Regions from separate parts of the Caldanaerobius polysaccharolyticus DSM 13641 genome, predicted to be linked through region 2. Evidence: riboswitches for the same ligand, from Rfam matches in the RefSeq annotation. Region 2 holds a riboswitch; each other region holds the start of a gene.
The links. Region 2 has a riboswitch for cyclic di-AMP ahead of CALPO_RS0102180 (C40 family peptidase). Riboswitches for the same ligand answer to the same signal wherever they lie in the genome.

Region 1 (3,108 bases), on a different contig from region 2:
AATAATGTGGTCAGGGTAAATATGGCGGTTAAGATCTATACAAAAGACGGTATTTCAGAGAATGGTCAGCCTGTGCCTTTAAAGTGGGAAATGATCAGTGGTTCAATGAACTGCAGCAATATCAATGATCCTGATATAAAAGTGGTTCTCCCTGAAGAGGCTAAAAATGCCAGAGAATTAACTATACCTGATTTGCCTTAAAAATGGCAAAATACAGCCCGGGCTTTTATTACAGCATAATTTCTACCATGTCCTTTATCGATATACTGCCTAAGTCCACGTTGCAGGTATAGGCGTAGGCTTCTACCCCTTTGGACGTAGCCAGCCTTAGAGCGGCACCGAATTCAGGGTCGGTCCTGTCGTTGGGCGTAAAGTGTTTTATGTCATCCATCTGAATTACGAAGATTATAGCTGCTCTCATGCCTTTTTCCTTTATTTTGATGAGTTCATTTACGTGCTTTACCCCTCTTTGGGTAGGCGCATCGGGGAACATAGCTACGCCGTTTTCTTCGAGGGTAACCCCTTTGACCTCCATGTAGCAGATGTCTTTACCTTTTCTCAGCATGATGTCAAGGCGGCTATCCCCGTACACCTTCTCCCGCTGAATATCATCGTAAACGGCGAATGCGTCCATCCTTTTTTGAAGGAGAGCCTCGTACACCAGCTTATTGGGTATGCTTGAATCTATCGAAATCAGCCTGTGGCTTTTCTTTACATAGCAGAGCTCGTAAGGGGTTTTCCTACCCGGCCTTTGCCTTATTTCAATGTAAACTTCAGCGCCGGGGATAAAAAGCTCTTTGCACCTTCCCGAGTTGGGCACGTGGACAAGGGTTGTGCTGCCATTTACGTCTACATTGGCTTCAAAGCGATTTAATCTTTTTATAAACGTGGCTTTTATAATAGGATTTGGTATCTCCATTTTAATCCTCCTAAAACCTTTCATTAACCATTATACTACTACCACAAAAAATTTAAAAAGGAATGCTTATCTGCATTCCTTTTTAAATTATAGCATAATCTTCCATTAGGTAATTTTGAAGTACGGTTTTTAAGTTGAGGACATCATCCATATCGTACATGCCTTTTTTACCTGCGATAAACCGTATAGCTTTCTTAGCGCCTTCTGCAAAGGCCTCTCTACTAAATGATTGATGCGTTAACTCCACCATATCATTTTCTCCGGCAAATATCACTTTATGCACTCCTACTATACCGCCTGCTCTAATTGAAGAAATCCCTATTTCATTATCCTCGCGTTTGTGTACCATGCTTCTATCGTATATAAAGTTTCTTTCTTTGATTTTTCTAGCCTTTAAAATACTATCGGCAATCTTAATTGCGGTACCTGATGGTGAATCTTTCTTATTCCTATGGTGGGCCTCTGAAATTTCCACATCGTAATCAAATAGCAGGCTGGAAACCAATTCACTTACAAATTTTACTACATTTACACCCAATGTAATATTTGGAGCCATTACAACTCCTATTTTATATTGCTTAACTATTGATTCTATCCTTTGTTCCTGCGATTTTGTAAAACCCGTTGTTCCTATAACCATATTTACTTTATGTTTTGCAAATACCTCCATATTGTGAACGCACGCGTCAGGAGTGGAAAAATCCACCGCCACATCAGGTTTATATAATTTCAGATTATCTGATAGTTTATCTGATCCCATAACGAGTATTCCTGTATCTCTTGTATTTAACAGTTCACCAAGGTCTTTACCTTCTTTTTCGCTGCCTGGTGAGCATAGCGCCATTACTAATTTTAAATCTTTGGATTTTAATAGATTTTTTGCAATAACTGACCCAGTTTTTCCTAATCCAACCATACATACCTTTATCAATATCATACCCCCTTTAAAATTACTTAATTTTCGCGAAGGTTTCGCGTTATATCGTTATATTTTCAAAGGATTTCCCCTCGCTTTTGCTCGGTTTTATAAAGGGAATCCTATGAAAACCAAGTTTAGATAGTTATCTTTGTTTTGCTCTTATGCAGAAACCGAGGAACAGAAAACCCCAATAGGTGTTATCCTCTAAAGTGCTTTGAAAATATTTTAGAATAGCATAAATAAAACCATGGAGTGATCCATGGTTCATTCACCATATAATATCAGATCATCTCCCTTTCAACGCTTACGAGGTTAGCTGACGGGCTCGGACTGAAAGGTTGCCCTATCCCTTTACGGGAATACGCCCCAAACAATGGTTCCCCCGTTTCCCTTGCGGAAATTCAGCGTAAATTTATTATTTATTTCAACTCTCATCTGACTACAATGATGTCAATCTCTCTTTATAGTATATATCTTTTTGACAACAATGTCAAGTCTAACAGCGTTTGCTTCGCTCTTGTTATTGATATTGTGTTTTTCTATAATTCTATTAAGTGGACTTTTGTCAATATAGAAAGGGGAGAGACGCTATGGACTGCAAAGGTAAGGAAAGGATAATGCTGTGGGATAATGGCGTACCGGGGGCAATGGGGTTTGAGTTAGAAGATCGTCCTCATCTGGTTCCTTATTTGATCCACACTGATAGGCCAGTAGGAGCTGTCATCGTTTTTCCAGGGGGAGGATATGTAAAGAGGGCTGAACACGAAGGAGAGCCGGTGGCCAAGTGGATAAACTCCATAGGCTTACATTCATTTGTTTTAAATTACAGGGTAAGCCCGTATAAATACCCATATATATTAATGGATGCCAAGAGGGCCGTTAGAAAGGTAAGGTATCATTCAGCTGAGTGGAACATAGATCCCCACAAGATATGCGTGCTGGGCTTTTCCGCAGGAGGGCATCTGGCGTCATCAGTAGGAACTCATTACGACTGTGGAGATATAAATGCCGCCGATCCGGTGGAGAGGATAAGTTGCAGACCAGATGCCATGGTGTTATGCTACCCTGTTATAACTTTTGAAGAGCACACCCATAGGGGCTCTATGGAGGCATTTTTAGGGGAAAATCCTTCGGAGGAATTGAAGAGGTGCTTTTCCAACGAGCTAAAAGTAACGAAAGATACTCCTCCTGCGTTTATATGGCATACGGCTGATGATCAAGGGGTTCCGGTGGAGAACAGCGTGCTTTTTGCTATGGCCTTGCGCCGCCA
Region 2 (3,108 bases):
ATTTTTACCGCGTAAATTTTCATGATGGGATATATCGCTCCTCTGGTTTTGTCTTATTTATTTAATTATATCTTTAATTATATTTTAACGCGGGTTTAGTTTCAACAGATTAAAAAATATTGTAGAAGAGTCAAAAAAATGAGTAAAAAGTCTTGAAGATATGCATTTTGATGATATAATAATAGGTAAGTTTAGGTTAAGGCTGAAATTTACCCGCTAGGCGGTTGATTATAATTATTACAAAAAAAGGGTAAAATAGTTATATAGAGTAGCGCTTCAAGTAGCGAGGTGAAGAATATGAAGTGTCCACACTGCAAAAGTACAAATATAGGGAAGATAGGTAAAAAGATGTACTTTTGCAGAGACTGTGCATGTGAGTTTAAAGTGGAAAAATGGGGTGCCCTTGTATACGAGTACGACGTAGACGGCAGCGTGTTGAAAAAATACAAGGTGTGCGTAAACCTTCTGTGAGCTTAAGAGCTCACTATTTTTTTGCTTTTTTACTTTATTAATAATTTATAAATATTTTATTAATATTTATAGAGGATTTTTTACTTAAATGTAGAATTATATTCAATAGTAACAACGATGCTGGATGCAAGGTGATAGAAAGGGGGGAAAAGATTGAACGATTTCAGATTGTGGTATTATGAGTTTATGGCAAGTAACGCCATAAAGTCATTGGAGAAAAACAATATAAAAGGCTATTATGTAAAGGATATTGACAGCGCTCGCAAAAAGGTACTGGATTTGATACCAGAAGGCAGTACCATAGGTTTGGGCGGTTCTATGACTCTTAATGAACTGGACTTAATAGGCGAATTCAGGTCCAGTAAATACAAGCTGTACGACAGGTACAGAGAAGGGGCATCTAGCCAGGAAATAGAGGAAGCCAAGCGAAATTCTCTTTTGGCAGATGTCTTTGTCACAGGTACCAATGCCATAACTTTAGATGGACATCTTGTAAATTTAGATGGCAACGGCAACAGAGTTGCTGCTATGATATATGGGCCAAAAAAGGTCATAGTGGTGGCAGGGATAAATAAAGTCGTAAAGGATGTAGAAGAGGGTATAAAGAGGTGTAGAGAAGTAGCGGCAGTAATGAATGCCAGGAGGTTTAATTGTAGTCCGGAAGATATTAGCAATTGCACAGTTATAATTGGCAAACAGCCGGAGAACAGGATGCACGTGATAATAATAGGTGATGTTCTGGGATTTTAAAAAATCAGCCGAATCCGCAAGGTACGGGGAAACCATTGTCAGGGGCTAATCCATAGCGAAAGTGTGCTGTGGTAGGGTTATTCCTTTTCCGAGTCCGTCAGCTAACCCCGGAGGCTAAAGGAAGGAGAAAAAAATGAATAGGATTTACAAAAGATTTTTTTACGGAGCGCTGATAATGGGCTTTGTACTTTTTGCTCCTTTTTCTATAAAACGTGTATACGCGGATAGCCTTGGGATTATTACTGGGGATGGAGTCAATGTGAGAAGTGAGGCAAGTCTTGCGTCGAAAGTCATAACTTCTCTTAATAAGAATGACCGAGTCGTATGCGTAAAACTGACTGGTAATTGGTATAGAGTAAGGCTGTCCAATGGCAAAGAGGGATGGGTATACAGCAAGTACATAAAGGTACAACCTACTGTCATTGTTTCTAGAGAAGCGGATATGAAAAGGGCTTATATCACAAGTGACGGTGTAAACCTGAGAAACGATGGCAGCATAAACGCCAAAGTAATCGCTACGTTAAAAAAAGGCCAGCCTGTTTCTGTCAAGGGTCAGAAAAACGGCTGGTATAATGTCGTACTGGCAGATGGCCGGACGGGCTGGGTATATGGTGATTATATTTCTTTGAACGGTATTTCTTCCAGGGGTTTTGAAAGCAGATTGAATGGCCAGAGCGTAGTAGAATACGCGAAACAGTTTTTAGGAACGAGGTACGTTTACGGTGGAACGTCGCCATCGGGTTTTGATTGTTCAGGGTTTACCTCCTATGTATATAAACACTTCGGTATAACGCTGCCAAGGGTGGCAAGCGACCAGGGCAACTACGGCGTGTATGTTTCTAAGGATGATTTGGAGCCCGGAGATCTAGTGTTTTTCGCGACAAGTGGAGGTAGGAATATAACCCATGTAGGGATTTACATAGGCGACAATCAGTTTATACACAGTTCCTCATCGCGCAGAGGCGTAATCATCAGCAAACTGGAAGGCTACTACAGCGACACATATGTGACTGCCAGGCGATGTTTGAGCGAGTAGATTGGACAACGGGGTTGGAGCACTTTTGCAGCGTATTTAAAAATATGATATAATTTATATAAAGTGATGGGTACAACGTGTATCCTTTTTTTATTTACTGGAAAGGGGTAAGTTGATGCAGAAAGTTGTAAGAAATGATGTCAGAAATATTGCAATAATAGCTCATGTGGATCACGGTAAAACCACCCTGGTAGACGGTATGTTAAAGCAAAGCGGCATATTTAGGGCTAATCAAAAGGTCGAGGAGAGGGTATTGGACTCCAATGCACTGGAAAGAGAAAGAGGCATAACCATACTGGCAAAAAATACGGCTGTTAAGTACAACGACGTTACTATAAATATAGTGGATACCCCGGGGCATGCTGACTTTGGCGGCGAAGTAGAGAGGGTCCTGAAAATGGTGGACGGGGTACTTTTGTTGGTAGATGCCTTTGAAGGGCCTATGCCCCAGACAAGGTTTGTGCTGAGAAAAGCATTGGGATTAAACCTGAAACCTATTGTGGTGATAAACAAGATAGACAGACCTGATGCGAGAGTAGAACAGGTCGTTGATGAAGTCCTTGACCTATTTATTGAGTTGGGGGCCAATGACGAGCAGATTGATTTTCCTGTGGTGTATGCATCTGCGCGAGAAGGGATTGCAAAAAGGACCATGGATGAAAATTCTTCGGATTTAAAGCCCCTCTTTGATGCCATACTGGAATATATACCTGCTCCGGAAGGAGTAGTGGATGCGCCTATGCAGCTGTTGGTTACAACTTTAGAATACGATAACTACATCGGCAGGATATGCATAGGCCGTGTGGAGAGGGGAACGGTGAAAGACGGTCAAAATGTAGCTGTATGCAAAA
Region 3 (3,108 bases), 360 kb from region 2:
CGTTGTACCATCTCAGACGTGCGACAAGCATACAAGTCCTTCTTCAATAAACCCTGATAGCGGAAGCAATAGCAGTAAAGAAACCACGCCTCCAGAGTCCCCAGGTCCCCAAGAGAACCCAAATCCTTCTAATCCCCAAAGCGGTAACCAAAATCAAAACCAACCCGGTGACAACAACACCGCAACTCCTCCTTCTGGCACAGGAGAACAGAACGGTAACAGCACCACATCTCCTGGGCAGAGCGGCCAAAACCAGGGAGAAAACAATAACAACAGCCCAACGATGCAAGACAATACTTCAGGTACTCATAAATCCCCTGCAACCAATCTTCAGGATATGATTAATGGGCTGTTTAAAGGCAAAAAAGGCCAGTAAAAGAAGGACATATCAGATGTCCTCTCTTCTGCCCTCTCCTTTAATTTTATCTGAGGTATGTGAATACCATTCTGCCTATCCTTGCCGCTATAGGTTGAGACCACAGCCACGAGTTCGTGGTGCTGTCGTCAAAATAGAACAGAGCACCTTTGGTAGGATCACTGCCATGAAGTGCATCATACGCTGCCTTTTTAGCCTCATCAGATGCCGGCTTATTGATCCAACCATTGGCTACAGGTGTAAATTGATAATATCCGTCAGTTTTCTCATATATCACATCAGGTATGGTGTCAGGAAATCGATAATCTTTGACTCTGTTTATAACTACAGCCCCTACGCCTACTTTAGCCTCATAAGGCTCTCCATCTGCCTCTGCCGTTATCAATCTCGCCAATAAATCCAAATCGCTTAACGTATAAGAGATAACGCCTCTGTATACAGATCCTCTGGATGCCTCCTGATAGCTACCGCTATTTGATGAGGTTCCTGTCGTCGAACCTGAACCTGGTATGTTGAGCTGTTGTCCAGGGTATATGTAATCGCCCCATATACCATTGGCCTTGCGCAGAGAATAAACCGATACTCCGTACCTTTTGGCTATAAGGTACAAGGTATCACCGCTTTTCACCGTATACACAATCGAAGGAACATATAAAACCTGCCCTGGATAAATCCATGTGTCAGTGAGGTTATTATCCCTCATAATAGCTGAAGCCGTGGTGTTAAAAAGTTTCCCTATTGTGTAAAGGGAATCTCCCGGTACAACCTTATAAGTGCCGGAATAAGCGGTCTGAGATAAGGCAAAGGATAGGGCTAACGCCGCCACAAATGCTGTGGCCTTTTTTGACTTGAACATATGCCTTCTTCCTCCTCTTTCGCCTCCGAGGTTAGTTGCCGGGTTCGGGTTGAGGTTACCCTACTCGAATCCTCGAGATTCACCCCTGAAAAAATCCCCCCGTACTCCTTTAAGGAGATTCGGCTTAATATATTGTTAATAAATTTGTAATATGTTTAATATAATATTAACAAATAACAAAAGGTAAATCTATATTAATTTGATGGAAATGTAGGCATATAAAGCCTGTATTTCCATCATCTTTGGCAAATAAAAAAGAGGGCTTTAACCTCTGCTTTCAATATCTATGCCCTCTCTCATCAATAGCTCTGCTGTTACGCCATTGCCCCTAATTAAGTTCCCTGTAAAAGTGCCATCGTAAACGCTTCCCCATCCGCAAGATGGGCTTTTTGCTTTTAGCACAGCCTTTTTTGCCCGTACCGCTTTTGCCAGTTTCAACACTTCATACGCTCCTCGCACAAAGTTTTCCGTAACATCCCTTCCATCGGAAGTTATAACTCTAGCTCGGCGATCCAGCACATCACATCCTGTACCCCCGCAAATCTCCGAAGGACATCGGGGAGTAGAAAGTCCCCCCAGTTGCTCAGGGCATACCGGTATGGCCTTTCCCTCTTTTATGAGTTTATACACCTTCTCATCAATACAGCCTTTGCCATCATACCTGGTGTTAAGCCCAGCAAGGCATGCGCTAACGATTAACACCCTATCACCTCTCTTTAAGCTCGACAACGGTAACTCCGTCTCCGCCCTCTCCGTACCTGCCTGGACGAAAAGACCGTACATGGTTGTTGGTCTTTAAGTACTGCCTTACCCCGCTTTTTAATACCCCTGTGCCTATTCCATGGATAACTGTCACCAAGCTTAAATTGGCGAGATATGCGTCGTCGATGTATTTATCTAATTCCATAAGTGCCTCTTCAAGGTTTTTACCCCTTAAATCTATATTAGATGATATATACATGGATTTCTGCGCTACCATTTTCCCTATTGCTGATTTCTTTGAAACAACATTTGAAGGCTTTTGCTTTCTTACATCCCTTATAGGGACATTTACCTTCATGACCCCCAGCTGCACCAATACTTCATCGCCGTTAACCGACTGAACGATCCCACGGTTGTTGAGGCTTACTACCAGGACTTCGTCCCCCGGCTTTATGTCTTCTGGTATTACCTGCTCGTACTGTGGCTTTTCCTCTTCAGGAAGCACCATATCAAGCATTTTATTTATTTTGTCCTTTGCCGTCTCTATGTCCTTCATTCGCTGGCGGATGTCCCCTTCTTTCATTTCCTTCCTCAAATCCTTGAGCAGCAAGTCGGCTTCCCTGCGCACATTAACTAGCAATTGCGAAGCTTCTCTTTTGGCTTCATTTATCTTCTTTTTGTACTCCAGTTTTAGCTGTTGTATCCTTTCCTCGTATTCCTGCTTTAAATTATCCAGTTGCAGTCTCAATGCCTCAGCTTCTTTTCTTTCTTCTTCCGCCATGTTCCGCTTTCTTTCCAGATCCACCACTAAGTCCTCAAACTTTATGCTCTCTTCACTTAGAAAACCCCTGGCATCCTCTATTATGCTCTCATCAAGCCCCAGCCTGCGGGATATCTCAAAGGCGTTGCTTTTCCCAGGCACCCCTATTAAAAGTCTATAAGTGGGCCTCAACGTCTCCACATCAAATTCTACCGATGCATTTTCTGCAAAATCCTTTGTAAGCGCATATGCCTTGAGTTCGCTGTAGTGAGTTGTTGCAATAGTTATCGCTCCTTTTGTGTGCACCCTATCCAGAATAGCCATGGCCAAAGACGCCCCTTCAGCGGGGTCAGTTCCTGCTCCCAACTCGTCAAACAAGGCAAGGGAGTTGTCATCCACCTCATTTAGTATTTC
Region 4 (3,108 bases), 780 kb from region 2:
GCTATGAGGTGTCGGAGGATTTTAGCGGTGACACCGCAGGACAAATACGTAAGTTTTTGAGGGAGTGGATGGACAGAATTGAAGCTGTGTACATGGCGGTATCGCTGCCATGGGATTTTGCGTATCCTGAGGATTCTCCTAGAAGTCGCATTATAGAGGAATGCGTGCTGCCTGTAGCTGGCGAGCTAAACAAGCCCTTTGCACTTATGATAGGCGTAAAGAGACAATTAAATCCTGGGCTCAAAGATGCCGGTGATGGGGTTGGAAGGGCTGATGTCAGGGCGGTGGAATACCTATGCTCTCGCTATCCCCACAATAAATTCATGGTGACGTTGCTGTCCAGAGAAAACCAGCACGAGCTGGCCGTAGCTGCACGCAAATTCAGAAACCTTATGCCCTTCGGCTGCTGGTGGTTTTTAAATAACCCCAGCCTTGTGGACGAGATAACCCGCATGAGGTGTGAGCTTTTAGGGGTGAGCTTCATACCTCAGCATTCTGATGCCAGAGTGCTGGACCAGCTGATCTACAAGTGGGAACACTCAAGAAAGATCATAGCGGATGTTCTTGTAGACAAGTACACGGACCTCGCCAGAACAGGGTGGGCTATTGAGTCCCAGGAAGTAAGGCGGGACGTGGAAAAACTGTTTGGAGGCAATTTCTGGGGTTTTCTGGAGAGGAAGTTTTAAAAGCTCATGGGGCATAAAAGGCTATCGGGATACATCCCGATAGCCTTTGTTTTAGTTAATACCTCCTAGCGCCTATATAGTATTGTCTGAACCAGCCGCTGAAGTCAGATATTACCGCCTTTTGTTTGGAGCTGCTCATATGTATAAGCTGGTTGTTTCCGATGTAAATGCCTTCGTGAGTAGGATTACCTCCGGATGTAGAGAAAAACACTATGTCACCTGGCATCAAATCATTGCTGCTCACATATGTACCCCCAGAGTATTGGGCACTAGCTGTCCTCTCTATGGATATGCCAGCCTGTTTAAATACGTATTGTACAAAGCCTGAGCAATCAAACCCTGCTGGAGATGTGCCTCCGTACACATACGGGGTGCCCAGGTACTGCTTGGCTATGTCCACCACGCTGGTGTTTGATGTAGGCCTTTCGTAGGAGCCCCTGGACGATAAAGCTGAATTGGATAAGGCTTTATTTATAGCGCTGATGGTTTGGGGTCCAGCAATGCCGTCTACAGTTAAATTATGTCTAGCCTGAAAGGCCCTTACGGCCTTTTCTGTGGCTGGCCCAAATATGCCGTCTATTCCCCCTGTGCTATAGCCCAATCTGCTGAGACTTTGTTGCAGGTTCTTTACGGCATCGCCTCTCGAGCCTATTTTAAGAGTTGTAGTGGATAAGGTTACCCCAGGCGATGTCCTGTTTATACTCCCTCTGGATGCCAGGGCGTTTCTGCCGTTTAGCAGCAGTTGAATGCGCTGGTATGTAGCAGGGCCTACGATGCCGTCAGCGGTAAGGCCGTTGCTGCTTTGAAATCTTTTTACAGCGTTTAAAGTGAGGGGACCGAATATGCCGTCAATACTGCTGTTGAAGTATCCTAGGCTTTTCAGCTCTTTTTGTAAGGTTACCACAGCTTGTCCACTGCTACCGTAGCGCAGAAGGCTGGCGGCAAAAGCAGAAGGTGTTTGCATCAGCGTGTAGGCGATCAGCGCAGATGCCACGATTTTTCTTGTGTTCAATGTAACCATCCTTTCTCTTTTAGCCTGCGAGGTTAGTTGACGGGTTCGGTAAAGAGCAAACCCTACCACTTCGAAATTTTTGCGAAGTGGATTCACCCCAAGGTTTATCCCCCGCTCCATATAGAATATGGATTAGGCTATTTATTAATTAATTATTAAGTATATTAAAATTATATTACAAATGTATTTAAAAAGTCAAATTTTCAGGGGGATTTTTATGTTAAATTAATGTTACAAAATACGGTGGGAAGATGTCTGAATATGATATAATTTAAGAATAAAAAAGCTGAATTGGAGGAATGTAAATGCATTATTGGGATTACCATGTACACCTTGAAAACGGGCCTTATACTATAGAATGGCTAAGCGAATTTGTCCGGCATGGTCAAAGCAGGAATGTGGCAGAAATAGGGTTTTCAGAGCACGGGTACAGGTTTAAACAGGCGTATCACCTTATATGCACTGATGGCTATAGAGGCAGCTGGGTTGAGAAGCACGGCGGAGAGGATATAGAAGAGTATATAGGCCTCATTGAAAAGGCTAAACATCGAGGATTTTCGGTAAAATTAGGCATTGAGCTGGATTATATACCGGAGAAAGAGGAAGAAATCAGGCAATTTGTTAAGCAGTATCCTTTTGATTACGTCATTGGCTCTATTCATTGGTTGGGGGATTGGGGAATCGACCTGGACCCAAGAGATTGGGAGGATAAAGACGTTTATGATGCCTATAAGAGATATTTTGAGATATTAAAACAAGCTGCTAAGAGCAGGATATTCAGCTTTCTCGGGCATCCTGATGTCATTAAGGTTTTTGGGTACAAGCCTTGGGAGGATATAACAGAACTCTACGAAGACGCTGCAAAGGTCATAGCTGAAAATGGGCAGTGTGTAGAGGTGAGCACGGCAGGGCTTAGAAAGCCTGTAGGTGAGATGTACCCGTCGCAGGTATTTCTGGAGATACTTTCAAAATACGGCGTTCCTGTTATTTTAAACTCAGATGCCCACTATCCTGAACACGTAGGCTATATGTTTGATAAAGGCATAGATTATATCAAAAAATGCGGCTACACGTCTCTTTGCAAATTTGAAAAGCTATCTCGCCGTATTGAGGAAATGTAGTTATATCAGGCAATTGTTCGATTGCTCGTTTTTAGCTTGACAGCTTTTATTTTTTTATATAATATATAGATAAATTTAAATGTATCTATATAGGTGGTGGTAATATAAAAGAACTGGCGAATAAATTTAAAGCGCTGGCTGATGAAAACAGGCTTAAAATCCTTAAAATGCTATATTCGGGCGAAATGTGCGTATGTGATATAACAGAAAATTTAGGTTTAAGTCAGCCTACGGTATCTCATCATATGAAAATACTAGAGGATGCCGGTTTTGTGATATGCAAAAAAAA

Region 1: another riboswitch for cyclic di-AMP. It lies ahead of dapB (4-hydroxy-tetrahydrodipicolinate reductase); the one in region 2 lies ahead of CALPO_RS0102180 (C40 family peptidase).
Region 3: another riboswitch for cyclic di-AMP. It lies ahead of CALPO_RS0103890 (LysM peptidoglycan-binding domain-containing protein); the one in region 2 lies ahead of CALPO_RS0102180 (C40 family peptidase).
Region 4: another riboswitch for cyclic di-AMP. It lies ahead of CALPO_RS14620 (C40 family peptidase); the one in region 2 lies ahead of CALPO_RS0102180 (C40 family peptidase).

Annotation. Positions count from the first base shown of each region.
Region 1 covers NZ_KE386495.1:697,943-701,050, forward strand. The annotation lists gene CALPO_RS0109895 (DUF6612 family protein) at 1-201, shown strand, start outside; gene sfsA (DNA/RNA nuclease SfsA) at 230-919, opposite strand; gene dapB (4-hydroxy-tetrahydrodipicolinate reductase) at 1,002-1,850, opposite strand; cyclic di-AMP (ydaO/yuaA leader) riboswitch at 2,125-2,255, opposite strand; gene CALPO_RS0109910 (alpha/beta hydrolase) at 2,429-3,108, shown strand, end outside.
Region 2 covers NZ_KE386494.1:247,571-250,678, reverse strand. The annotation lists gene CALPO_RS0102195 (4'-phosphopantetheinyl transferase family protein) at 1-23, opposite strand, end outside; gene CALPO_RS14740 (hypothetical protein) at 298-471, shown strand; gene CALPO_RS0102185 (lactate utilization protein) at 625-1,221, shown strand; cyclic di-AMP (ydaO/yuaA leader) riboswitch at 1,218-1,352, shown strand; gene CALPO_RS0102180 (C40 family peptidase) at 1,355-2,257, shown strand; gene typA (translational GTPase TypA) at 2,373-3,108, shown strand, end outside.
Region 3 covers NZ_KE386494.1:605,447-608,554, forward strand. The annotation lists gene CALPO_RS13195 (PBP1A family penicillin-binding protein) at 1-376, shown strand, start outside; gene CALPO_RS0103890 (LysM peptidoglycan-binding domain-containing protein) at 423-1,232, opposite strand; cyclic di-AMP (ydaO/yuaA leader) riboswitch at 1,238-1,367, opposite strand; gene CALPO_RS0103895 (DUF523 domain-containing protein) at 1,497-1,934, opposite strand; gene CALPO_RS0103900 (endonuclease MutS2) at 1,939-3,108, opposite strand, start outside.
Region 4 covers NZ_KE386494.1:1,023,151-1,026,258, reverse strand. The annotation lists gene CALPO_RS0105895 (glucuronate isomerase) at 1-686, shown strand, start outside; gene CALPO_RS14620 (C40 family peptidase) at 742-1,698, opposite strand; cyclic di-AMP (ydaO/yuaA leader) riboswitch at 1,704-1,847, opposite strand; gene CALPO_RS0105885 (histidinol-phosphatase) at 2,004-2,819, shown strand; gene CALPO_RS0105880 (ArsR/SmtB family transcription factor) at 2,885-3,108, shown strand, end outside.